3 regions of the Streptomyces sp. NPDC001744 genome follow, and region 1 is predicted to be linked to each of the others. Evidence: predicted binding sites of a transcription regulator. Region 1 holds the regulator's gene; each other region holds the start of a gene.
What was found. Region 1 encodes HrcA, which represses chaperone genes, less so after heat shock. Its sites were predicted from a motif close to TTNGCACTCNGNNNNNCNGAGTGCNAA; they were not measured.

Region 1 (7,585 bases):
GCGCGGCGGGGAGTTCGCGGGCCAGGCGGTGGCCCTGGCCCGCCCACAGGGCCATGCCCTGGGTGTCGCCCGCGGCGGCGGCGGCCTTGCGGAGGGGGGCGGTGAGGTGGTGGACCTCGGGGTAGGCGGCGGGGGCGTACGGACCGTGCTCGCGCATGAAGCGGTTGACGAGTCCGCGCGCCGGGCGCCCGGAGAAGGCCCGGGTGAGGGCGGTCCGGGTGAACAGCGGGTCCGTCAGGGCCTGTTTGTGCAGCGGGTGCGCGCCCGACTCGGGGCAGCGGAGGAAGGCGGTGCCGAGCTGCGCGGCGTCGGCCCCGGCGGCGAGGACGGCGGCGATCTGGGCGCCGCGCATGATCCCGCCGGCGGCGACGACCGGCAGTCCCACGCTCTCGCGGACCTGGGTGACGAGGGCGAGCAGTCCGGTGCCGGGCGCGCCGTCCTCGTCCGGGTCGTCGCGGTGCGTGCCCTGGTGCCCGCCGGCCTCGACGCCCTGGACGCAGACGGCGTCGGCCCCGGCGTGCTCGGCGGCCAGGGCCTCCTCGGCGGAGGTGACGGTGACGATCGTGTACGTGCCCGCGCGGGCGAAGGAGGCGAGGGCTTCGGGCGCGGGGCAGCCGAAGGTGAAGGAGACGACCGGGACCGGGTCCTCCAGGAGGATGGCCAGCTTGGCGTCGTAGGCGTCGTCGCGGGAGTCGTCGGTCCCGCCGGGCGGGGTCTCGTACCAGGCGGCCTCGCCCGCGAGCTGGTGGCGGTAGACCTCGACGGCGGCGGGGTCGGCGGCCGGGCCGCCCGGGGGCACGAAGAGGTTGACGCCGAAGGGGCGCGCGGTGAGCCGGCGCACCTGTTTGACCTCCTGGTACATGCCCCCGGCGCTCTTGTAGCCGCCGGCCAGGAAGCCGAGCGCCCCGGCCTCGCAGACGGCTCCGGCGAGCTCGGGACAGGAGGCGCCACCCGCCATGGGAGCCTGCACGATCGGGAGCCGGGAGAGGCCGTTCAGTGCGGTGGTGGACATATGGGCATCGTTTCATGCCGCCGGACGGGCGCGTCGTGCCGCCGGACGAGGGCGGGAAAGGACGGCGGACGGGCGCGGGGAGGGACAGCGGACGGGCGCGGGACAGAACGGCGGACGGGCGCGGGAAAGCGCGGCGGCCCGCCCGGCGCCCGCGACCGCGCGGACCCGCGCGGGAGACACGGGAGAGGGGCGGCACCGGGGTGCCGCCCCTCTCCCGTACGGGCGCCGGTCAGCGCCCGTTGAACGCGTCCTTCAGGCGCGAGAACAGCCCCTGCTGGCCCGGGTGGAACTGGCCGGTGGGCCGTTCCTCGCCGCGCAGCTCGGCCAGTTCGCGCAGCAGGCGCTCCTGCTCGGCGTCGAGCTTGTTCGGGGTCTGGACCTCGACGTGCACGATGAGGTCACCGCGCCCGTTGCCCCGCAGGTGGGTGACGCCGCGCCCGTGCAGCGGGATCGACTGGCCGGACTGGGTGCCGGGCCGGATGTCGATCTCCTCGACGCCGTCGAGGGTCTGCAGCGGCACCTTGGTGCCGAGCGCGCCCGCCGTCATCGGGATCGTGACCGTGCAGTGCAGGTCGTCGCCGCGTCGCTGGAACGTGTCGTGCGGGGTCTCGTGGATCTCGACGTACAGGTCGCCGGCGGGGCCGCCGCCGGGGCCGACCTCGCCCTCGCCCGCGAGCTGGATGCGGGTGCCGTTGTCGACGCCGGCCGGGATCTTGACCGTGAGCGTGCGGCGGGAGCGGACCCGTCCGTCACCCGCGCACTCGGGGCACGGGGTCGGGACGACGGTGCCGAAGCCCTGGCACTGCGGGCAGGGGCGGGAGGTCATGACCTGGCCCAGGAAGGAACGGGTGACCTGGGAGACCTCGCCCCGGCCGCGGCACATGTCGCAGGTCTGCGCGGAGGTGCCGGGGGCGGCGCCCTCGCCCGAGCAGGTCGTGCAGACGACGGCCGTGTCGACCTGGATGTCCTTGGTGGTGCCGAAGGCCGCCTCGTTGAGGTCGATCTCCAGGCGGATCATGGCGTCCTGGCCGCGGCGGGTGCGCGAGCGCGGGCCGCGCTGCGAGGCCGTGCCGAAGAAGGCGTCCATGATGTCGGAGAAGTTGCCGAAGCCACCGGCCCCGAAGCCGCCCGCGCCGCCTCCGCCGGAGGACGAGAGCGGGTCGCCGCCGAGGTCGTAGACCTGCTTCTTCTGCGGGTCCGAGAGGACCTCGTAGGCGGCGTTGATCTCCTTGAAGCGTTCCTGCGTCTTCGGATCGGGATTGACGTCCGGGTGCAGCTCGCGCGCGAGCCTCCGGAACGCCTTCTTGATCTCGTCCTGGGACGCGTCGCGGCGCACGCCGAGTACGGCGTAGTAGTCCGTGGCCACTTACGACTCCGCCAGGATCTGTCCGACGTAACGTGCCACTGCGCGTACCGCTCCCATCGTTCCGGGGTAGTCCATGCGGGTCGGTCCGACCACGCCGAGTTTGGCGACTGTCTCGCCGCCCGAACCGTAGCCGACCGAGACGACGGACGTGGAGCTCAGTCCCTCGTGGGCGTTCTCGTGCCCGATGCGTACGGTCATGCCCGATTCCTTGGCCTCGCCCAGCAGCTTGAGGAGCACGACCTGCTCCTCCAGTGCCTCCAGGACGGGCCTGATCATCAGGGGGAAGTCGTGTCCGAAGCGGGTGAGATTGGCGGTGCCGCCGATCATCAGCCGCTCCTCGTGCTCCTCGACGAGGCTTTCGAGGAGGGTCGCGAGCACGGTCGAGACAGTGGCGCGGTCCTCGGCCTCCTCGAAGGACTCGGGGAGGTCCTGCACCAGCTGCGGCACGTCGGCGAAGCGACGGCCGACGACCCGGCTGTTGAGCCGGGCCCGCAGGTCGGCGAGGGAGGTCTCGCCGAAGGGCGCCGGGCAGTCCACGAGCCGCTGCTCGACCCGGCCGGTGTCCGTGATGAGGACGAGCATCAGGCGGGCGGGGGCCAGCGAGAGCAGTTCCACGTGCCGGACGGTCGAACGGGTCAGCGAGGGGTACTGGACGACGGCGACCTGACGGGTGAGCTGCGCGAGCAGCCGGACCGTGCGGCCGACGACGTCGTCCAGGTCGACCGCGCCGTCGAGGAAGTTGTGGATGGCGCGCCGCTCGGGCGTCGACAGCGGCTTGACGCCCGCGAGCCGGTCCACGAACAGCCGGTAGCCCTTGTCGGTCGGGATGCGGCCGGCGCTGGTGTGGGGCTGGGCGATGTAGCCCTCGTCCTCCAGTACGGCCATGTCGTTGCGCACGGTGGCGGGCGACACGCCGAGTTTGTGGCGCTCCGTGAGCGCCTTGGAGCCCACGGGCTCCTCCGTCCCGACATAGTCCTGGACGATGGCGCGCAGCACTTCGAGTCTGCGTTCGCTGAGCATCGTGCGCACCTCCAGCTGTCGTCGTCGTTCCGGTTGCTCCGCTTTTGGCACTCGCCCTGTCCGAGTGCCAACGGGCCCCGGCCAGTGTACGGCGGCACACGACGCTCCTGGCAAGGAGGCGGCGTCCCACCGGTTAGCGTCGCCGCATGGATGTGGACTGGGAAGCGTGCGGATGGGAACGGCTCGCGGACGGCGTGGGACGGCGGCGGCTGCCCCGGTGGGACGCCACGGTGGGCCTCGTCCTGGGCGAACGGGCGGCCCTGCTGTACGACACGGGGTCGTCGCTCACCGAGGGCGCCGAGCTGCGGGCGCAGGTGGCGGAACTCACGGGCGGCCGGAGGGTGACGCACATCGCACTGGGTCATCCGCACTTCGACCACGTGCTCGGCGCGGCGGCCTTCTCGGGCGCGGAGGTCCTCGGCGCGGTCGGGACGGACGAGCTGCTGGGCAGGGAGCGGGACCGGGAGGCGCTGCGCGCGGACGCGGTGCGGCACGGCCTGGACCCGGAGGCCGCGGCGGAGGCGGTGGACGTGCTGGTGGCGCCGAAGCACGTGGTCTCCGGCGAGCGGACCCTCGACCTGGGCGGCCGGCAGGTGCTCCTGGCGAACGTCGGCCCCGGGCACACGGGCCACGACCTGGTGCTCCTGGTGCCCGGCCCGCCCGAGGTGGTCTTCTGCGGGGACCTGGTGGAGGAGTCGGGCGAGCCGCAGGCGGGCCCGGACGCGATCCCGTCCCGCTGGCCGGACGCCCTGGACCGGCTCCTCGCGCTCGGGGGCGAGGACGCGGTGTACGTACCGGGGCACGGGGCGGTGGTGGACGCCTCGTTCGTACGACGCCAGCGGGAGGAACTGGCACGCCGCTTCGAGGTGTCATAACGTCCTGCGAATGCGCAGCTACAACCCGGACCTGACGCCCCCCTGGAAGCGCTCGGCGCCCGTCCCGGAGGTGCCGGCCGACCGGGACCTCGTCGTGGAGGAGGTGACGACGGGCTTCTGCGGGGCGGTGATCGGCTGCGAGGCGGGCACGGTCACCCTGGAGGACCGTTTCGGCAAGCACCGGGTCTTCCCGCTGGAACCGCGCGGCTTCCTCCTGGAGGGGAAGGCCGTGACCCTGGTCCGTCCCTCCGCCGGGCCGGCGCGCCCCGCCCGCACGGCCTCCGGCTCGGTGGCGGTGCCGGGCGCACGCGCGCGCGTGGCGCGGGCGGGACGGATCTACGTGGAGGGCCGGCACGACGCCGAGCTGGTGGAACGGGTCTGGGGCGACGACCTGCGGATCGAGGGCGTGGTCGTGGAGTACCTGGAGGGCGTGGACGACCTCCCGGCGATCGTCGCGGAGTTCGGACCGGCGCCCGACGCCCGCCTCGGCGTCCTGGTGGACCACCTGGTCCCGGGCTCGAAGGAGTCCCGGATCGCGGCGCGGGTGACCTCGCCGGACGTGCTGGTCGTCGGCCATCCGTACATCGACGTCTGGGAGGCGGTGAAGCCGTCCTCGCTCGGCATCCCCGCCTGGCCGGCGGTCCCGCGCGGCCAGGACTGGAAGACGGGCGTCTGCCGCGCCCTGGGCTGGCCGGAGAACACGGGCGCGGCCTGGCGGCACATCCTGTCGCGGGTCACGTCGTACAAGGACCTGGAGCCCGCGCTCCTCGGCCGGGTGGAGGAGCTGATCGACTTCGTGACGGCGCCGTAGGGCGCCCCCGGAGCCCGCTTCAGTCCACCAGGTCCCGCACCACCGCGTCCGCGAGCAGCCGCCCGCGCAGGGTCAGGACCGCCCGCCCGGCCGCGTACGGGCCGGGGTCGAGGAGGCCGTCCTCCAGGGCCCTGCGGGAGGCGGCGAGCCCGGCGGGCTTGAGCAGGGCCAGCCCGACCCCGTCCCGCAGCCGCAGTTCGAGCAGGATCCGCTCCACCCGGCGGTCCTCCTCCGCGAGGAGCTCGCGCCCGGCGCCCGGCGACCTCCCCGACGCGAGGGCCGCCGCGTACGTGCCCGGGTGCTTCACGTTCCACCAGCGGACCCCGCCCACGTGGCTGTGGGCGCCGGGGCCCGCGCCCCACCAGTCCGCGCCGCGCCAGTACAGCTCGTTGTGGAGGCAGCGCCCGGCGTCCGAGGTGGCCCAGTTGGACACCTCGTACCACTCGAAACCGGCCCCGGACAGCACCTCCTCGGCCATCAGGTACCGGTCGGCGTGCACGTCGTCGTCGGTCATCGGGACCTCGCCGCGCCGGATGCGGCGGGCCAGCTGCGTGCCCTCCTCGACGATCAGGGCGTAGGCGCTGACGTGGTCGGGGCCGGCGCCGATCGCCGCGTCGAGCGAGGCCCGCCAGTCGTCGTCGGTCTCGCCGGGCGTGCCGTAGATCAGGTCGAGGTTGACGTGGTCGAACCCGGCGGCCCGCGCCTCCGCGACGCACGCCTCGGGGCGTCCGGGCGTGTGGGTGCGGTCGAGGACCTTCAGGACGTGCTGCCGGGAGCTCTGCATGCCGAAGGAGACCCGGTTGAAGCCGCCCTCGCGCAGCTCCGCCAGGTAGGCGGGGTCGACCGACTCCGGGTTGGCCTCGGTCGTGACCTCGGCGTCGTCCGCGAGCCCGAACCCGTCCCGGATCGCCCCCAGCATCCGGACGAGGTCGCCGGCGGCGAGCAGCGTGGGCGTGCCGCCGCCGACGAAGACGGTCCGCACCGGCCGGGGGTCGTCCCCGAGGACCTTCCGGGCGAGCCGGACCTCCTCGACGACCTGTCCGGCGTAGTTGTCCCGGGAGGCGAGCACGCCCCCCGTGCCGCGCAGCTCGCTCGCCGTGTAGGTGTTGAAGTCGCAGTAGCCGCAGCGCGTCGCGCAGTACGGCACGTGCAGGTAGAACCCGAGCGGGCGCTCCCCGGCCCCTTCCAGGGCGTACGGGGGAAGCGCCCCGTCCTCGGGAACGGTCTCACCATCGGGCAGTACGGAAGGCATGGGTCCCATTGTCCCGTACCGCCCGGGGTGAACCGCCGGCCCGCCGCCGGGGACGCCGGTCAGGCCTCCCGCGAGCCCGCGTACATCTCCTCGATGAGGTGCTTGTACTCCCGCTCCACGACCGGCCGCTTCAGCTTCAGGGACGGGGTCAGCTCGCCGTGCTCGATGTCGAGGTCGCGCGGCAGCAGGCGGAACTTCTTGATCGTCTGCCAGCGCTGGAGGCCCTCGTTGAGACGGTCCACGTAGCCCTGGACGAGCTTCTGGGTCTGCGGGGCGGCGACCACCTCGGCGTACGACCTGCCCGCGAGGTCGTGCTCGGCGGCCCAGCCGAGGATGGCGGGCTCGTCGAGGGCGATCAGGGCGGTGCAGAAGTTCCGGTCGGCGCCGTGGACCAGGATGTTCGAGACGAAGGGGCAGACCGCCTTGAACTGGCCCTCGACCTCGGCCGGCGCGATGTACTTGCCGCCGGACGTCTTGATCAGGTCCTTCTTGCGGTCGGTGATCCGCAGGTAGCCGTCGGCGGACAGCTCCCCGATGTCGCCGGTGTGGAACCAGCCGTCGGACTCCAGGACCTCGGCCGTCTTCTCCGGCAGGCCGTGGTAGCCCTCCATGATGCCGGGACCGCGCAGCAGGATCTCGCCGTCGTCCGCGATCCGGACCTCGGTGCCGGGCAGCGGCTTGCCGACGGTGCCGGTGCGGTACGCCTCGCCCGGGTTGACGAAGGAGGCGGCGGAGGACTCCGTGAGGCCGTACCCCTCCAGGATGTGGATGCCGGCGCCGGAGAAGAAGTAGCCGATCTCGGGGGCGAGGGCGGCGGAGCCGGAGACGCACGCGCGCAGGTTGCCGCCGAACGCCTCGCGGATCTTGCCGTAGACGAGGGCGTCGGCGACCTTGTGCCGGGCGGTGAGGCCGAAGGGCGCGGAGGCGGTGCCGGTGCGGCGGAAGTTGTCCTGGGTGGCCCTGGCGTACTCGCGGGCGACCCCGGCCGCCCACTGGAAGATCTTGTACTTGGCTCCGCCGGCGGCGCGGGCCTTGGCGGCGACCCCGTTGTAGACCTTCTCGAAGATGCGGGGCACGGCCGCCATGTAGGTCGGCCGGACCACCGGCAGGTTCTCGATGATCCTGTCGACGCGGCCGTCGACGGCGGTGACGTGGCCGACCTCGATCTGGCCCGAGGTGAGGACCTTGCCGAAGACGTGGGCCAGCGGCAGCCACAGGTACTGCACGTCCTCCCGGGTGACGAGACCGG
Region 2 (7,585 bases), on a different contig from region 1:
GCGGCTCGTCGGCGGGCTCCGGACGGACGAGGTCGCCCGCGCCCTCCTCGTGCCCACGGCGACGGCCGCGGCCCGGATCACCCGCGCCAAGCGGACGCTCGCCGGGGCGGGCGTGGAGTTCGAGGTGCCGTACGGGGAGGAGCGGGCCGCCCGGCTCGGCTCCGTCCTGGAGGTCGTCTACCTGATCTTCAACGAGGGGTACGCGGCGACCTCGGGCGACGACCTGCTGCGGCCCGGCCTGTGCGAGGACGCCCTCCGGCTCGCCCGCGTCCTCGCCGCCCTCGTCCCCGGGGAGGACGAGGCGCAGGGCCTGGCCGCCCTGCTCGAACTCCAGGCGGCCCGGACGGCCGCCAGGACCGGTCCCGACGGCCGGCCGGTGCTGCTGGCCGACCAGGACCGGCGCCGCTGGGACCGGTCGCTGGTCCGGCGCGGCTTCGCGGCCCTGGAGCGGGCCGGGGACCCGCGGGACTACGGGCCGTACGCCCTCCAGGCCGCCGTCGCCGCCTGTCACGCGCGGGCCGCGTCGTACGGGGAGACGGACTGGGCGCTCATCGCCGCGCTGTACGGGCGGCTCGGCGCCGTCGCCCCCTTCCCGGTGGTCGAGCTGAACCGCGCGGTCGCCGTGTCGAGGGCCGAGGGCCCGGCGGCGGCCCTCCCGCTGGTCGACGCCCTCGCCGCCGTGCCGGCCCTGGCCCGCTACCACCTGCTGCCCAGCGTCCGGGGGGACCTGCTGGCCCGGCTGGGGCGGACGGCGGAGGCGCGCGCCGAGTTCGAGCGCGCGGCGTCCCTCACCCGCAACGGGAGCGAGCGGGCGCTGCTGCTCGGGCGGGCGCGGGAGACGGGCGCGCCCCCGCCCTGACCCCCGGGGGCACGGAGGCACGGGGACCCGGGCCCCACGAGGCGTGAACCGTGCGGGGCGCGGGACCGGCGAGGACCGTCGGCGCCGGCCCCGCCGGAGCGCGGCGCGGCCCACCGGCCCGGCCGGCCCGGGGCGCCGCCCGGCGCTCCCGCCGGCGCCCGGCGCGGCTCACCGCTCCCCGTCCGTCCGGACGGGCCGGCCGATCAGCATCGTCGGGGCCCCCGCGACCCGGGTGAGCAGCACCATCGCCGCGTGGGGGCCCTTGGGCCGCACCCTGCGCCGGACCTCTTCCGGTTCGACCGCGGAACCGCGCTTCTTCACCGTCAGGGTGCCGACCTCGCGCTCCCGCAGCAGTGCCTTCAGCCGCTTCAGGTTGAAGGGGAGTTCGTCGGTGATCTCGTACGCGGCGGCGTACGGGGTGGGGACGAGCGCGTCCGCCGTGACGTACGCGATCGTCCCGTCGATCAGGCCGCCGTCCAGCTCCTCGGCCACCTCGGCGACGAGGTGCGCGCGGATGACGGCGCCGTCCGGCTCGTACAGGTAGCGGCCGACCGGCCGGACCGCCGGGTCGGGCAGCCCGCGCCCGGTGAGGCCCGCGCCGGAGGGCAGCAGGGTGGCCCGGCGCGCGCCCGGCTCCGTACCGAACCAGAGGACGGCCTCCTTCACGTCCCCGCCGTCCGAGATCCACTCGGCCTCGGCCTCCGCGGGAACGGCCTCGTGCGGGATGCCCGGCGCCACCTTCAGGGCGGCGTGCGGGGCCTTCCGGGCCGCCTCGACGGCCCAGGACAGCGGCGGGGAGTACGCCTCCGGGGCGAAGATCCTGCCCCGGCCGCCGCGCCGCGCCGGGTCCACGAAGACGGCGTCGTACGGGCGCGTGTCGATCTCCGTCACGTCCGCGCACCGGACCTCGATCAGTCCGGACAGGCCGAGCGCCTCGGCGTTGGCGCGGACCGCCTCGGCGGTCAGCGGATCGCGGTCGACGGCGAGGACGGAGATCCCGGCGCGGGCGAGGGCGATCGCGTCGCCGCCGATCCCGGAGCACAGGTCCGCCACGCTGCCGACGCCCAGCGCCTTCATCCGGGCCGCCCGGTACGCCCCGACCGAGGCCCGGGTCGACTGCTCGACGCCGTTCGGCGTGAAGTACATCCGGAACGCGTCCTCCGCGCCGAACTTCGCCACCGCCCGCTGCCGCAGCCGTGCCTGGCCGAGCGCGGCCGTGACCAGCTCGACCGGGTGGTCACGGCGCAGCCGGGAGGCCACCGCCAGTTCCCGGGCGGGGTCGTGGTCGCGCAGGGCGGTGAGGAGCGCCTGCCCCTCGGGGGTGAACAGGGCGGCGAAGGAGGCGAGGTCGGTCACCGCCCCATTGTGGTCCCTGGAGGGCTGTGGGCCGGCCGGGGGACGGCGGGCGCGGTACGGCGGTGTCGCGGCCCGGCAGGGGTTCCCGCGCTGACAGGATGCGGCGCCATGCAGCTCGTACGACAAAAGGAAGAAAAGATGGCACAAGGGGTGCACCGCTCCCGCCGGACGTTCGGGGCGGCGCTCGTCGTCGCCGCCCTCGCCGCGACCGCCACGGCCTGCTCCGGAGCCGCCGCGCCGGACCGCGCCGCGCCGCCCGTCCCCGCCGCCGGCCAGCAGGCCCCGGAGCAGGAGGCCGGGCCCCGGGCCGCCCCCCGGTCGCGGGCCGAGGAGCTCCGCGCCCAGCGGGCCGCCCGGGTCCTCGCCGCCCGGAAGTGGGGCCTCGCGAAGCCCCCGCTCGAAGCGCCCGCCCCACCGGCCGTCAAGCCGGCGATCGGCACCCGCAAGGGCTTCGAGACGAAGAGCGACGGCATGCCGCCCGTCTTCACCACCGTGCCGACCAAGGAGAAGATCGTCTTCCTGACGATCGACGACGGCGCGGAGAAGGACCCCGAGCTGCTGCGGATGATGGACGAGCTCCGGCTGCCGTACAGCGCCTTCCTCAGCGACTACGTCATCAACGACGACTACGCGTACTTCTCCCGGATGCAGAAGTCCCAGAAGGGCGGGATCGCCCTCCACAACCACACCCTCCACCACCGCTACCTGCCCGGACTCTCGTACGAGGAGCAGAAGCGCGAGATCTGCGGCATGCAGGACGTCATCGGGAAGAAGTTCGGCAAGCGGCCCGAACTCTTCCGCCCGCCGTACGGCAACTACAACGACGACACGCTGCGCGCGGCCAAGTCCTGCGGCATCAGGGCGGTCCCGCTGTGGGCCGCCGAGGCGTTCCCCGACCATATGGAGTGGCGCGAGTGGGACCGGGACCTGCACCCCGGCGACATCGTGCTCACCCACTTCCGGGGCAAGGAGGACTGGGACGGCAGCATGGCAGACATGGTCCGCCGCGTGATGAACGTGATCACGGCCAAGGGGTACGCGGTGGCGAAGCTGGAGGACTACGTCTGAGACCGGCGGGGAGCGAGGGGGGCGGGGGACGGCCCGTACGGGAGGCGCGGGAGAACCCCGCCCGACCGCGTCCCCGGCCGCGCCCCGGGCCGTGCCCGACCGCGTCCCGACCCCGTCCCCGATCACGCCACGGAGCGATCAATTGGCACTCCGCTTGACCGAGTGCTAATCGCGGTCATAGTGTCAGCTCTGGCACTCCCCACCGGAGAGTGCCAACACAGCGACGGGCAGGTCCGGCACCCGCGACGACGGATCCACCTGGTTCGCCACCTCAGACAGTCAACCCCGTGATCTCCGAAGGGGGAGGTCGGATCGTGACGACCACCAGCTCCAAGGTTGCCATCAAGCCGCTCGAGGACCGCATCGTGGTCCAGCCGCTCGACGCCGAGCAGACCACCGCCTCTGGCCTGGTCATCCCGGACACCGCCAAGGAGAAGCCCCAGGAGGGCGTCGTCCTGGCCGTCGGCCCGGGCCGCTTCGAGAACGGCGAGCGCCTGCCGCTCGACGTCAAGACCGGCGATGTCGTGCTCTACAGCAAGTACGGCGGCACCGAGGTGAAGTACAACGGCGAGGAGTACCTCGTCCTCTCGGCCCGCGACGTGCTCGCGATCATCGAGAAGTAGTTCACCGAAGTACCGAAGTACCTGAAGCAGATGCTTTGAGCTGCGCCCCGAGGCCCCTTCCAGGCGCCCCGGGGCGCGGTTCGTTCCACCCGATTCCGAGAGGGCTGAACCGCTCCCATGGCGAAGATCCTGAAGTTCGACGAGGACGCCCGTCGCGCCCTTGAGCGCGGCGTCAACAAGCTTGCCGACACGGTGAAGGTGACGATCGGCCCCAAGGGCCGCAACGTCGTCATCGACAAGAAGTTCGGCGCCCCCACCATCACCAACGACGGTGTCACGATCGCCCGCGAGGTCGAGATCGAGGACCCGTACGAGAACCTCGGTGCCCAGCTCGTGAAGGAGGTGGCGACCAAGACCAACGACATCGCGGGTGACGGCACCACCACCGCCACCGTGCTCGCCCAGGCGCTCGTCCGCGAGGGCCTGCGCAACGTGGCCGCCGGCGCCTCCCCGGCCGCCCTGAAGAAGGGCATCGACGCCGCCGTCAAGGCCGTGTCCGAGGAGCTGCTCGCCACCGCGCGCCCGATCGACGACAAGTCCGACATCGCCGCCGTCGCCGCGCTCTCCGCGCAGGACCAGCAGGTCGGCGAGCTCATCGCCGAGGCGATGGACAAGGTCGGCAAGGACGGTGTCATCACCGTCGAGGAGTCCAACACCTTCGGCCTGGAGCTGGACTTCACCGAGGGCATGGCCTTCGACAAGGGCTACCTGTCCCCGTACATGGTGACCGACCAGGAGCGCATGGAGGCCGTCCTCGACGACCCCTACATCCTGATCCACCAGGGCAAGATCTCCTCGATCCAGGACCTGCTCCCGCTCCTGGAGAAGGTCATCCAGGCCGGCGCCAGCAAGCCGCTCCTGATCATCGCCGAGGACGTCGAGGGCGAGGCCCTGTCGACCCTGGTCGTGAACAAGATCCGCGGCACCTTCAACGCGGTGGCCGTCAAGGCCCCCGGCTTCGGCGACCGCCGCAAGGCGATGCTCGGCGACATGGCGACGCTGACCGGCGCCACCGTCATCGCCGAGGAGGTCGGCCTCAAGCTCGACCAGGCCGGCCTGGACGTGCTCGGCACCGCCCGCCGCGTCACGGTCACCAAGGACGACACCACCATCGTCGACGGTGGCGGCAACTCCGAGGACGTGCAGGGCCGCGTCAACCAGATCAAGGCCGAGATCGAGTCCACCGACTCCGACTGGGACCGCGAGAAGCTCCAGGAGCGCCTCGCGAAGCTGGCCGGCGGCGTGTGCGTGATCAAGGTCGGCGCCGCCACCGAGGTGGAGCTGAAGGAGAAGAAGCACCGTCTGGAGGACGCCATCTCCGCGACCCGCGCCGCGGTCGAGGAGGGCATCGTCTCCGGTGGCGGCTCCGCGCTCGTCCACGCCGTCAAGGTCCTGGAGGGCAACCTCGGCAAGACCGGCGACGAGGCCACGGGTGTCGCGGTCGTCCGCCGCGCCGCCGTCGAGCCGCTGCGCTGGATCGCCGAGAACGCCGGCCTGGAGGGCTACGTCATCACCTCCAAGGTGGCGGAGCTGGACAAGGGCCAGGGCTTCAACGCCGCGACCGGCGAGTACGGCGACCTGGTCAAGGCCGGCGTCATCGACCCGGTGAAGGTGACGCGCTCCGCCCTGGAGAACGCCGCCTCGATCGCCTCCCTCCTCCTCACCACCGAGACCCTCGTGGTGGAGAAGAAGGAAGAGGAGCCGGCGGACCACGGCCACGGCCACGGTCACGGCCACTCCCACTGAGGCGCGTAACTGACCACTGAGGCCCGGTGCCCCCGTCGCGGGGGCACCGGGCCTCGGCGTTCGCCTCCCCGCCGCGCCCGGCGCTGGCAGCATGGGGCCCATGGAGCGGGGGATCGAGGTCGACAACGGGGCGGGCGTCGTCGTCGTGGGCGACGGCAACACGGTCGGCTTCGGCACGGGTACGGCGGTCCGCTCGGCCTACCGGGAACAGGTCCGCCGGATCGCCCCGCCGGAACTCGTCGGCCGCGAGGAAGAGCTGGCGGAACTGGCGGAGTTCTGCCGCACCGGATCCGGCTACCGGTGGTGGCGGGCGGACGCCTGGGCCGGGAAGACGGCGCTGATGGCCTCGTTCGCCCTCGCCCCGCCCCCGGGCGTGCGGATCGTCCCCTTCTTCGTCACGGCCCGGCTCGGCGCCCAGAACGACGTGGCCGCGTACGTGGACGTGGTCCTGGAGCAGCTCGCGGAACTGGCCGGAGAGGGCCTCCCGGCCCTGCTGACCGCCGCCACCCGGGAGGCCCACCTGCTGCGCCTGTACGCCACCGCCGCCGGGGCCTGCGCGGCGCGCGGCGAGCGCCTGGTCCTCCTCGTGGACGGTCTTGACGAGGACCGGGGCGTGACGACGGGCCCGGACGCGCACTCGATCGCGGCGCTCCTGCCGTACGACCCGTCGGGCCTCCCCGTCATCGTCTCCGGCCGCCTCAACCCGCCGCTCCCGGCGGACGTCCCCGGGGACCACCCGCTCAGGGACCCGTCGACCGTCCGCCTCCTGGCCCCCTCCCCGGAGGCCCGCGCGATCCGGTCGGAGGCGGAACGGGAGCTGAAGTACCTCGTGGAGGGCGGCGGCGGCCTCCCGTACGAACTCCTCGGACTGCTCACGGCGGCGGGCGGCGGCCTGACGGCGGACGACCTGGCGGAGCTGACGGGCGAGGTCCCGTACCGGGTGCGGGACGTGCTGCGGACGGGGCCGGGACGGACGTTCGCGCTGCGGGGCGAGGCGTACCTGCTCGCGCACGAGGAACTGGTGGTCCAGGCACGGGAGATGCTGGGGACGCGCGAACTCGGCCGGTGGCGGGTTGCGTTGCGCGACTGGGCGGAGGGCTGGCGGGAACGGGGCTGGCCGCAGGACTCCCCGGCGTACCTGCTCCACGGCTGGTTCCCGATGCTGCGGGCCACCGGGGACCCGGACGCGATGGCGGAGTGCGCCCTCGACGCCGTACGGCACGACCGGCTGCTCGCCGAGACGGGCGGCGACGGGGTGGCGCTCGGGGAGATCGCGGCGGCGGGCGAGGCACTGCTCGAACGGGGGGACCGGCCCGCCCCGGTCGCCGCCCTGCTGCGGCTCGCCCTGCGGCGGGCGGCGTTGCGGGACCGGAACGGGCGGGTGCCGGCGGAGCTGCCCGTGGCGTGGGCGGAGGTGGGGGAGGCCGACCGGGGGCTGGCGCTCGCGCGGGGGCTCGAACCGGTGAGCCGCGTACCGGCGCTGTGCGAGGTCGCACGGCTCCTGCACGCGCGCGGCGAGGTCCGGCGGGCCCGCGCCCTGCTCGTCGAGGCCGACGCGTCGGCCCGTGCGATGCACGGCGTCACCGAGCGGCCCTCCGTCCTGCGGACCGTGGGGGACGCCTGGCTCGCGGTGGAGGAGGCGGACCGCGCGGAGGAGGTCGCGAGCGAACTGGGGGAGGTCCTGGGGAACCGCCTCCTGCTGGACGTGGTGGCGTTCCGCTGCCGGGCGGGCGAGTTCCGGCGCGCGCTGGACCTGCTGGACGGGCAGAGCCCCCTGGGCAAGGCGCGGACGGAGGCCCAGGGGCGTGCGATCGTCTGCGCCGCCCTGGCCGGGGCCGGACGCGAGGCCGAGGCGCTCGGCCTCGCCCGTTCCGCGCACGGCGCCGGACGCGCGCTCGCCCTGGTGCGGATCGCCGCCGAGGTGCGCGAGGGC
Region 3 (7,585 bases), on a different contig from region 1:
CCTCGTCCGCGACTCCGGCCGCTTCCGCCCCTCCCCCGCGCCACCGGAGGCCGGGCCCGCACAACGGCCCGAGGGCGGCACCCCTTCACGGGAGTACCGCCCTCGGCTGTCGCGTCCAGCGACGAACCGCCGATCCCTCGGGATCAGAAGTCCATGTCACCGCCCGGCATGCCGCCGCCGGCCGGCGCGGCGGCCTTCTCCGGCTTGTCGGCGATGACGGCCTCGGTGGTGAGGAACAGCGCGGCGATCGACGCGGCGTTCTGCAGCGCGGAGCGCGTGACCTTCGCCGGGTCGATGATGCCCTCGGCGATGAGGTCGACGTACTCGTTGGTCGCGGCGTTCAGGCCGTGGCCGACGGGCAGGTTGCGGACCTTCTCCGCCACGACGCCGCCCTCGAGGCCGGCGTTGACGGCGATCTGCTTCAGCGGGGCCTCGAGGGCCAGCTTCACGATGTTCGCGCCCGTGGCCTCGTCGCCCGACAGGTCGGCCTCGAGCTTCTCGAAGACGCTCGACGCCTGGAGCAGGGCCACGCCACCGCCGGCGACGATGCCCTCCTCGACGGCCGCCTTCGCGTTGCGGACGGCGTCCTCGATGCGGTGCTTGCGCTCCTTGAGCTCGACCTCGGTCGCGGCACCGGCCTTGATGACGGCGACGCCACCGGCGAGCTTCGCCAGGCGCTCCTGGAGCTTCTCGCGGTCGTAGTCCGAGTCGCTGTTCTCGATCTCGGCGCGGATCTGGTTCACGCGACCGGCGACCTGCTCGCTGTCACCGGCACCGTCGACGATGGTGGTCTCGTCCTTGGTGATGACGACCTTGCGGGCGCGGCCCAGCAGGTCGAGGCCCGCGTTCTCCAGCTTGAGGCCGACCTCCTCGGAGATGACCGTGCCGCCGGTGAGGATGGCGATGTCGTTCAGCATGGCCTTGCGGCGGTCGCCGAAGCCCGGCGCCTTGACCGCGACGGACTTGAAGGTGCCGCGGATCTTGTTGACCACCAGGGTCGACAGGGCCTCGCCCTCGACGTCCTCGGCGATGATCAGCAGCGGCTTGCCCGACTGCATGACCTTCTCCAGGAGCGGGAGCAGGTCCTTCACGGAGGAGATCTTGGAGTTGACGATCAGGAGGTAGGGGTCGTCGAGCGACGCCTCCATGCGCTCCATGTCGGTGGCGAAGTACGCCGAGATGTAGCCCTTGTCGAAGCGCATGCCCTCGGTGAGCTCCAGCTCCAGACCGAAGGTCTGGGACTCCTCGACGGTGATGACGCCTTCCTTGCCGACCTTGTCCATCGCCTCGGCGATGAGCTCGCCGATCTGGGTGTCGGCGGCGGAGATGGAGGCCGTGGAGGCGATCTGCTCCTTGGTCTCGACATCCTTCGCCTGCTCGAGCAGGGCGCCGGAGACGGCCTCGACGGCCTTCTCGATGCCGCGCTTGAGGGCCATCGGGTTGGCACCGGCGGCGACGTTGCGGAGGCCCTCGCGGACGAGCGCCTGGGCGAGGACGGTGGCGGTGGTCGTACCGTCGCCGGCGACGTCGTCCGTCTTCTTGGCGACTTCCTTGACCAGCTCGGCGCCGATCTTCTCGTACGGGTCCTCGAGCTCGATCTCCTTGGCGATGGAAACACCGTCGTTGGTGATCGTGGGGGCACCCCACTTCTTCTCGAGGACGACGTTGCGGCCCTTGGGGCCGAGGGTGACCTTGACGGCGTCAGCGAGCTGGTTCATGCCGCGCTCGAGACCGCGCCGGGCCTCCTCGTCGAACGCGATGATCTTGGCCATGTGAAGTGGTCCTCCCGGACATGGGGTGGATAACGCTCCAGGACCGCGCCGACGCCCGCGACGGACGGCCTCCGGTTGCTCCGCGCGGTTCCTTGCCCCACGCGGCCGACGGCCTCGCCTGCCCGATCCTCGTAGCACTCTCACCTTCCGAGTGCTAACGCCAATGATTAGCACTCGCCCTATGAGAGTGCAAGCGACTCTCGGGTTTCGGGCGGGGAGCCGGGGGTTCCGGAAGACGGCGCGAAGGACCCGGCGGACGGGACCCGGGGGGCGAGGCCCCAGGTGAACAGGGCTTCGGGCGGGCAGGGGCCCGGACGGACAGGACTCCGGACGCACAGCACCCCGGACGGACAGGACTCCGGACGCACAGCACCCCGGACGGACAGAACTCCGGACGCACAGAGGCCCGGACGGACAAGGCTCCGGGCGCGCGGAGCCCCGGACGGGCCGGGCCCCCGCAGGAACGGACGACGCCCGGCCCGGAAGCCGCCCCGCCCCGCACACGCGAGAGGGGCCCGCGTCCCCTTCGGGATGCGGGCCCCTCGACGGCGTTGCGTCGGTGGCCGATCGCGCCGCGCTCAGACGGCGAGCTTGACCATGTCCGCCTGCGGACCCTTCTGGCCCTGCGAGATCTCGAACTCGACTCGCTGTCCTTCTTCGAGGCTGCGGTAGCCATCCATCTGGATCGCGCTGTAGTGGACGAAAACATCCGCACCACCGTCGACCGCGATGAAGCCGTAGCCCTTCTCCGCGTTGAACCACTTGACGGTGCCCTGAGCCATGCCTAACTCCCCTGTTACTGGCCCTTGCGCGGGGCCGCACTTCACGAACCCCGGGTCAGACCCTGCGCCGGAACGCGTCGACCGCGGCTGAATGTATCTGCCCAACTGCCCTCTGCAACAGGCCGTTCGAGCGAGAATTCTGGGCACGCCAGAAAGGAGGAAAGGGAGAATCCCTTGAATGTCCGGGCAAGTCGGGCCCGGCAAAACGCGCAGAAGGTGCACAACGCGCGCACGGTTTGGCCACTTCTTGTCATGTCGGGGGGCGTTCTCATATGCGCCCGGCATGAGCGGCGGAGGGGGCTTCCCCAACTCTACCGCGCTCAACCATACAGAATTGCCCCTTCCGCTTATGGATGCGGAAGGGGCAATTCGAGGGTGATTCACGGGCGATCCGAAAAGGACGGAACCGGAAGAACGGAGCGGAAGGGGCGGGCCGGCGGGGACGCGCGGCCCGCCTCTCAGCAGCCTCCGGCGACCGCCGGGATGATCGAGACGCCCGCGCCGTCCGGGGTGGCCGTCTCCAGGCCCTGCTCGAAGCGCACGTCGTCGTCGTTCACGTAGACGTTGACGAAGCGGCGCAGCTTGCCCTGGTCGTCCAGGACGCGGGCGGCGATGCCCGTGTGGTTCTTCTCCAGGTCCGCGATGACCTCGGCGAGGGTCGCGCCCTCGGCCGGCACCTCGGACCGTCCGCCGGTGTAGGTGCGGAGGATGGTGGGGATGCGGACGTTCACGGCCATGACTTCGTCACCTTTCGGGGGCCGGGGGGCTTCAGTGCGCCAGGCCGGCGTCGCGGAACGCGTCCAGGCTCGGGCGGATGGTGGCGGTCGCCTGCGAGGTGTCGGCCACCGCGTCCAGGGTCTTGAGGCCGTCGCCGGTGTTGAGGACGACGGTGGTCAGCTCCGGGTCGAGGAGGCCGTTCTCCACGAGCTTGCGGGTGACGCCGACGGTCACGCCGCCCGCCGTCTCCGCGAAGATGCCCTCGGTCCGCGCGAGCAGCTTGATCGCGTCCACGACCTGCTCGTCGTTCACGTCCTCCACGGCGCCGCCGGTGCGGCGGGCGATGTCGAGGACGTACGGGCCGTCGGCCGGGTTGCCGATCGCGAGCGACTTGGCGATCGTGTTCGGCTTCTGCGGGCGGACCACGTCGTGGCCGGCCTTGTAGGCGGCGGAGACCGGGGAGCAGCCCTCGGCCTGGGCACCGAAGATCCTGTACGGCTTGTCCTCGACCAGGCCCAGCTTGACGAGCTCCTGGAGCCCCTTGTCGATCTTGGTGAGCTGGGAGCCGGACGCGATCGGGATGACGAGCTGGTCCGGGATCACCCAGCCGAGCTGCTCGCAGATCTCGTACGCGAGCGTCTTGGAGCCCTCGCCGTAGTACGGGCGCAGGTTGACGTTCACGAAGCCCCAGCCCTCGCCGAGCGGGTCGCCGATCAGCTCCGAGCAGAAGCGGTTCACGTCGTCGTAGTTGCCCTCGATGGCGACGAGGTCCCCGCCGTAGACGCCGGCCATGACGACCTTGCCCTGCTCCAGGTCGTGCGGGATGAACACGCAGGAGCGGAAGCCGGCGCGGGCGGCGGCGGCGCCGACGGCGCCGGCCAGGTTGCCGGTGGAGGAGCAGGAGAGGGTGGTGAAGCCGAAGGCGCGGGCGGCCTCGATGGCCTGGGCGACGACCCGGTCCTTGAAGGAGTGGGTCGGGTTGCCCGAGTCGTCCTTGACGAAGAGCTTCCCGGGGGCGACGCCGATCTCGCGGGCGAGGTTGTCGGCCTTGACGAGCGGGGTCCAGCCGGGGTTCAGGTTCGGCTTCTCGGCCACGTCGGCGGGGACGGGCAGGAGGGGGGCGTAGCGCCAGATGCTGGCGGGGCCGGCCTCGATCCGCTTCCGCAGTGCCTCGGGGTCGCCGGTCGGCAGGTCGTAGGCCACTTCGAGCGGCCCGAAACAGAGGGCGCAGGCGAAGATCGGGCCGAGGGCGAAGACTTCACCGCATTCGCGACAGGAGAGTCCGGTCGCGGGACCGAGGTCGACGGCGGTGGAGGGTGCGACGGTCTGTACAGCCATGGAGGCGAGGCCCTTTCTCCTCATCTTTCCCATGACGAATTTTTCGCCATGAGACGGATTTGGCACCTTCCCTAGCCGGTGGACCCCGATGGAGTACGAGACTGACCGACTGGAGGGTTGCCGGGGCTTCAACGGGCCGTTTCCCTCTGCCCCTCTGGATGAGCGGTATTCGGTTGTGAAGCGCGGTGGACTTTCGTTCCTGCGCTCCGGCGCGGATGCCACCCCGAAGTGCGGAGGGCGGTCGCGTTGTTCAAGACTGTAACCGAAGGCCCGGGCGCTTGGACGGCCCGTCCGAACCGCGAGATGGAGATCACGTGCTGGAAGAGGTGGAGCGCTGGCTGGCCCGGCGGTCCTGGTCCGTGGCGGACCGGCCGATGGAGCGGATCCTCGCCGCCAAGCGTGCGACGACGGTCAGCGTGGTGCTGCCGGCGCTGAACGAGGAGACGACGGTCGGGGACATCGTCACCGTGATCCGGCGCGAGCTGATGTCGGAGTCGGTGCCACTCGTCGACGAACTGGTGGTGGTCGACTCGGGCTCCACCGACCGCACGGCGGAGGTCGCGGCGGCGGCCGGCGCCCGGGTGGTCGCGCGGGACGCGGTCCTCCCCCGGATACCGGCCGTGCCCGGCAAGGGCGAGGTCCTGTGGCGGTCGCTGATGGCGACCGACGGGGACGTGGTGTGCTTCGTGGACGCGGACCTGCGGGACTTCTCCGCCGACTTCGTCACGGGGATCGTCGGCCCGCTCCTGACCGACCCGGAGGTCCACCTCGTCAAGGCGATGTACGACCGTCCGCTGGACGGCGTCCCCGGCCAGGGCGGCCGGGTGACGGAGCTGATGGCGCGCCCGCTGCTCAACCTGCACTGGCCGCAGCTGGCCGGCTTCGTGCAGCCGCTCGGCGGCGAGTACGCGGCCCGCCGCTCGCTCCTGGAGCGGCTGCCCTTCCCGGTCGGCTACGGGGTGGAGCTGGGCCTGCTCGTGGACGCGCTCCACACGGTGGGCCTGGACGCGCTCGCACAGGTGGACGTGGGGGTGCGCAAGCACCGGAACCAGGACGGGCACGCGCTGGGCCGGATGGCGGCGACCATCTACCGGACGGCGCAGCTGCGGCTCTCGCGGGGGCACCTGGTGCGGCCGTGGCTGACCCAGTTCGAGCGCGGCGAGCGGGGCTTCGAGCCGCGCACGTACGCGGTGGACACGGAGGAGCGGCCGCCGATGGCCGGGATCGCGGAGTACGCGCGGCGCCGCGTGGCGTAACGCCGTCCGATGATTCGCTTTGCCTACATTTCTTCCCCATGGGCTTCGGACAACGTATGGGCAGGGCGCTGACGGCGACGGCCCTGGCGGCGGTCGCGCTGGTACCGGTCGCGGCGGGCCCCGCGCCCGCCTCGGCGCCGCCGGGACCCGCGCCCGCGTCGGCGGCGTCGGGCCCCGCGTCGACGGCACGAGGCCCCGGGAACCGCGCCGTCCTCCCGGCCACCGCCCCGGCACCGGCACCCGCCCCGCCCGGAGCCCGGCCCCGGGGGAGCGCCGAACGGCTGTGGCTGCTCGGCGGGCTCGTGGCGGCGCTGGCGGGAACGGGGTGGGTGGCGAGGGCGGCGCTGCGGAGCAGAACCGCCCCTTGACCGGCCGGAGCCGCTCCCCGCCCGGGGCCCTTTCCCGTCGGCCCCGGGACCGCCCTCCGCCCGGCCCGGAGCCGCCCCCGTCCGGCCCGATCGCCTCCGTGACCCTCCGTGGCCGGAACTCCCCCGTCTCGTATCCGTACGTTTGAGCGTTTACGGGACGGGCTAGGTTCGCCACATGGCTACTGTGCTCGTGGCATCCAACCGGGGTCCGGTCTCGTACACGCTCGGCGAGGACGGTTCGCTCGACGCCCGGAGGGGTGGCGGCGGCCTGGTCTCCGGGCTGAGCGCCGTCTCCTCGCAGGACAGCCTGTGGGTGTGCGCGGCCCTCGGCGAGGGCGACCGGGAGGCGGTCCGGCGCGGCGTCGGCGAGCCCGGCGTGCGGATGCTGGACATCGACCCGGCCGTGTACGACGGCGCGTACAACGGCATCGCGAACTCGGTGCTGTGGTTCCTCCACCACCACCTGTACGACATCCCGCGCGAGCCCGCCTTCGACGCGGGGTTCCGGCGCCGCTGGGAGGCGTACCGCGCCTACAACCGCGCCTTCGCGGAGGCGCTGGCGGCCGAGGCGGACGAGGGCGCGGCGGTCCTGGTGCAGGACTACCACCTGGCGCTGGTCCCCGGGCAGCTCCGCGAGCTGCGCCCGGACCTGCGGATCTCGCACTTCACCCACACCCCCTGGGCCTCCCCCGCGTACCTGGGGATGCTGCCGGACGACATCCGCGAGGAGCTGCTGTGGGGCATGCTCGGCGCGGACGAGGTGGGGTTCCACACCCAGGCCTGGGCCGACTGCTTCACGAGCGGCGCGCCCGTCGAGGGCACCGGGACGCGCGTCGCGGTGCGTCCGCTCGGCGTCGACGCCGAGGAGCTGCGGGCCCTTGCGTACCGGCCGGCCGTGGACGAGCGGCTGGCGGAGCTGCGGGCCGAGGTCGGCGACCGGAAGACCATCGTCCGCGTCGACCGCACCGAGCTGTCGAAGAACATCCTGCGCGGCCTGCTCGCCTACCGGGAACTCCTGAACGCGCACCCCGAGTGGCGCGGCCGGGTGGTCCACCTGGCGTCGGCGTACCCCTCGCGCCAGGACCTGGAGGTGTACCGCTCGTACACGGCCTCGGTGGCGGCGCTCGCGGAGGAGATCAACGCCGAGTTCGGCACGGAGGACTGGACCCCGGTCCTGGTCTCGGTGAAGGACGACTTCGTCCGCTCGCTCGCGGCCTACCGCCTCGCGGACGTGGCCCTGGTGAACCCGGTCCGCGACGGCATGAACCTGGTGGCCAAGGAGATACCGGTGGTCTCGGAGGCGGGCTGCGCCCTGGTCCTGTCCCGGGGAGCGGGCGCGTACGAGGAACTGC

Region 2: groES (co-chaperone GroES) is a predicted target of HrcA. The motif match lies at 3,426-3,452, and genes of this name have one in related genera.
Region 3: groL (chaperonin GroEL) is a predicted target of HrcA. The motif match lies at 1,940-1,966, and genes of this name have one in related genera.

The regions. Positions count from the first base shown of each region.
Region 1 covers NZ_JBIAUG010000009.1:240,220-247,804, reverse strand. The annotation lists gene ACFYZY_RS14080 (nitronate monooxygenase) at 1-1,012, opposite strand, end outside; gene dnaJ (molecular chaperone DnaJ) at 1,242-2,378, opposite strand; gene hrcA (heat-inducible transcriptional repressor HrcA) at 2,379-3,398, opposite strand; gene ACFYZY_RS14065 (MBL fold metallo-hydrolase) at 3,545-4,273, shown strand; gene ACFYZY_RS14060 (DUF3097 domain-containing protein) at 4,284-5,084, shown strand; gene hemW (radical SAM family heme chaperone HemW) at 5,104-6,345, opposite strand; gene ACFYZY_RS14050 (AMP-dependent synthetase/ligase) at 6,396-7,585, opposite strand, start outside.
Region 2 covers NZ_JBIAUG010000001.1:15,737-23,321, reverse strand. The annotation lists gene ACFYZY_RS00095 (RNA polymerase sigma factor) at 1-859, shown strand, start outside; gene ACFYZY_RS00090 (SAM-dependent methyltransferase) at 1,028-2,215, opposite strand; gene ACFYZY_RS00085 (polysaccharide deacetylase family protein) at 2,354-3,283, shown strand; gene groES (co-chaperone GroES) at 3,598-3,906, shown strand; gene groL (chaperonin GroEL) at 4,024-5,652, shown strand; gene ACFYZY_RS00070 (hypothetical protein) at 5,753-7,585, shown strand, end outside.
Region 3 covers NZ_JBIAUG010000001.1:349,918-357,502, forward strand. The annotation lists gene groL (chaperonin GroEL) at 144-1,772, opposite strand; gene ACFYZY_RS01720 (cold-shock protein) at 2,351-2,554, opposite strand; gene ACFYZY_RS01725 (MoaD/ThiS family protein) at 3,013-3,291, opposite strand; gene thrC (threonine synthase) at 3,323-4,609, opposite strand; SAM riboswitch class I at 4,627-4,774, opposite strand; gene ACFYZY_RS01735 (glucosyl-3-phosphoglycerate synthase) at 4,924-5,865, shown strand; gene ACFYZY_RS01740 (hypothetical protein) at 5,904-6,233, shown strand; gene ACFYZY_RS01745 (trehalose-6-phosphate synthase) at 6,409-7,585, shown strand, end outside.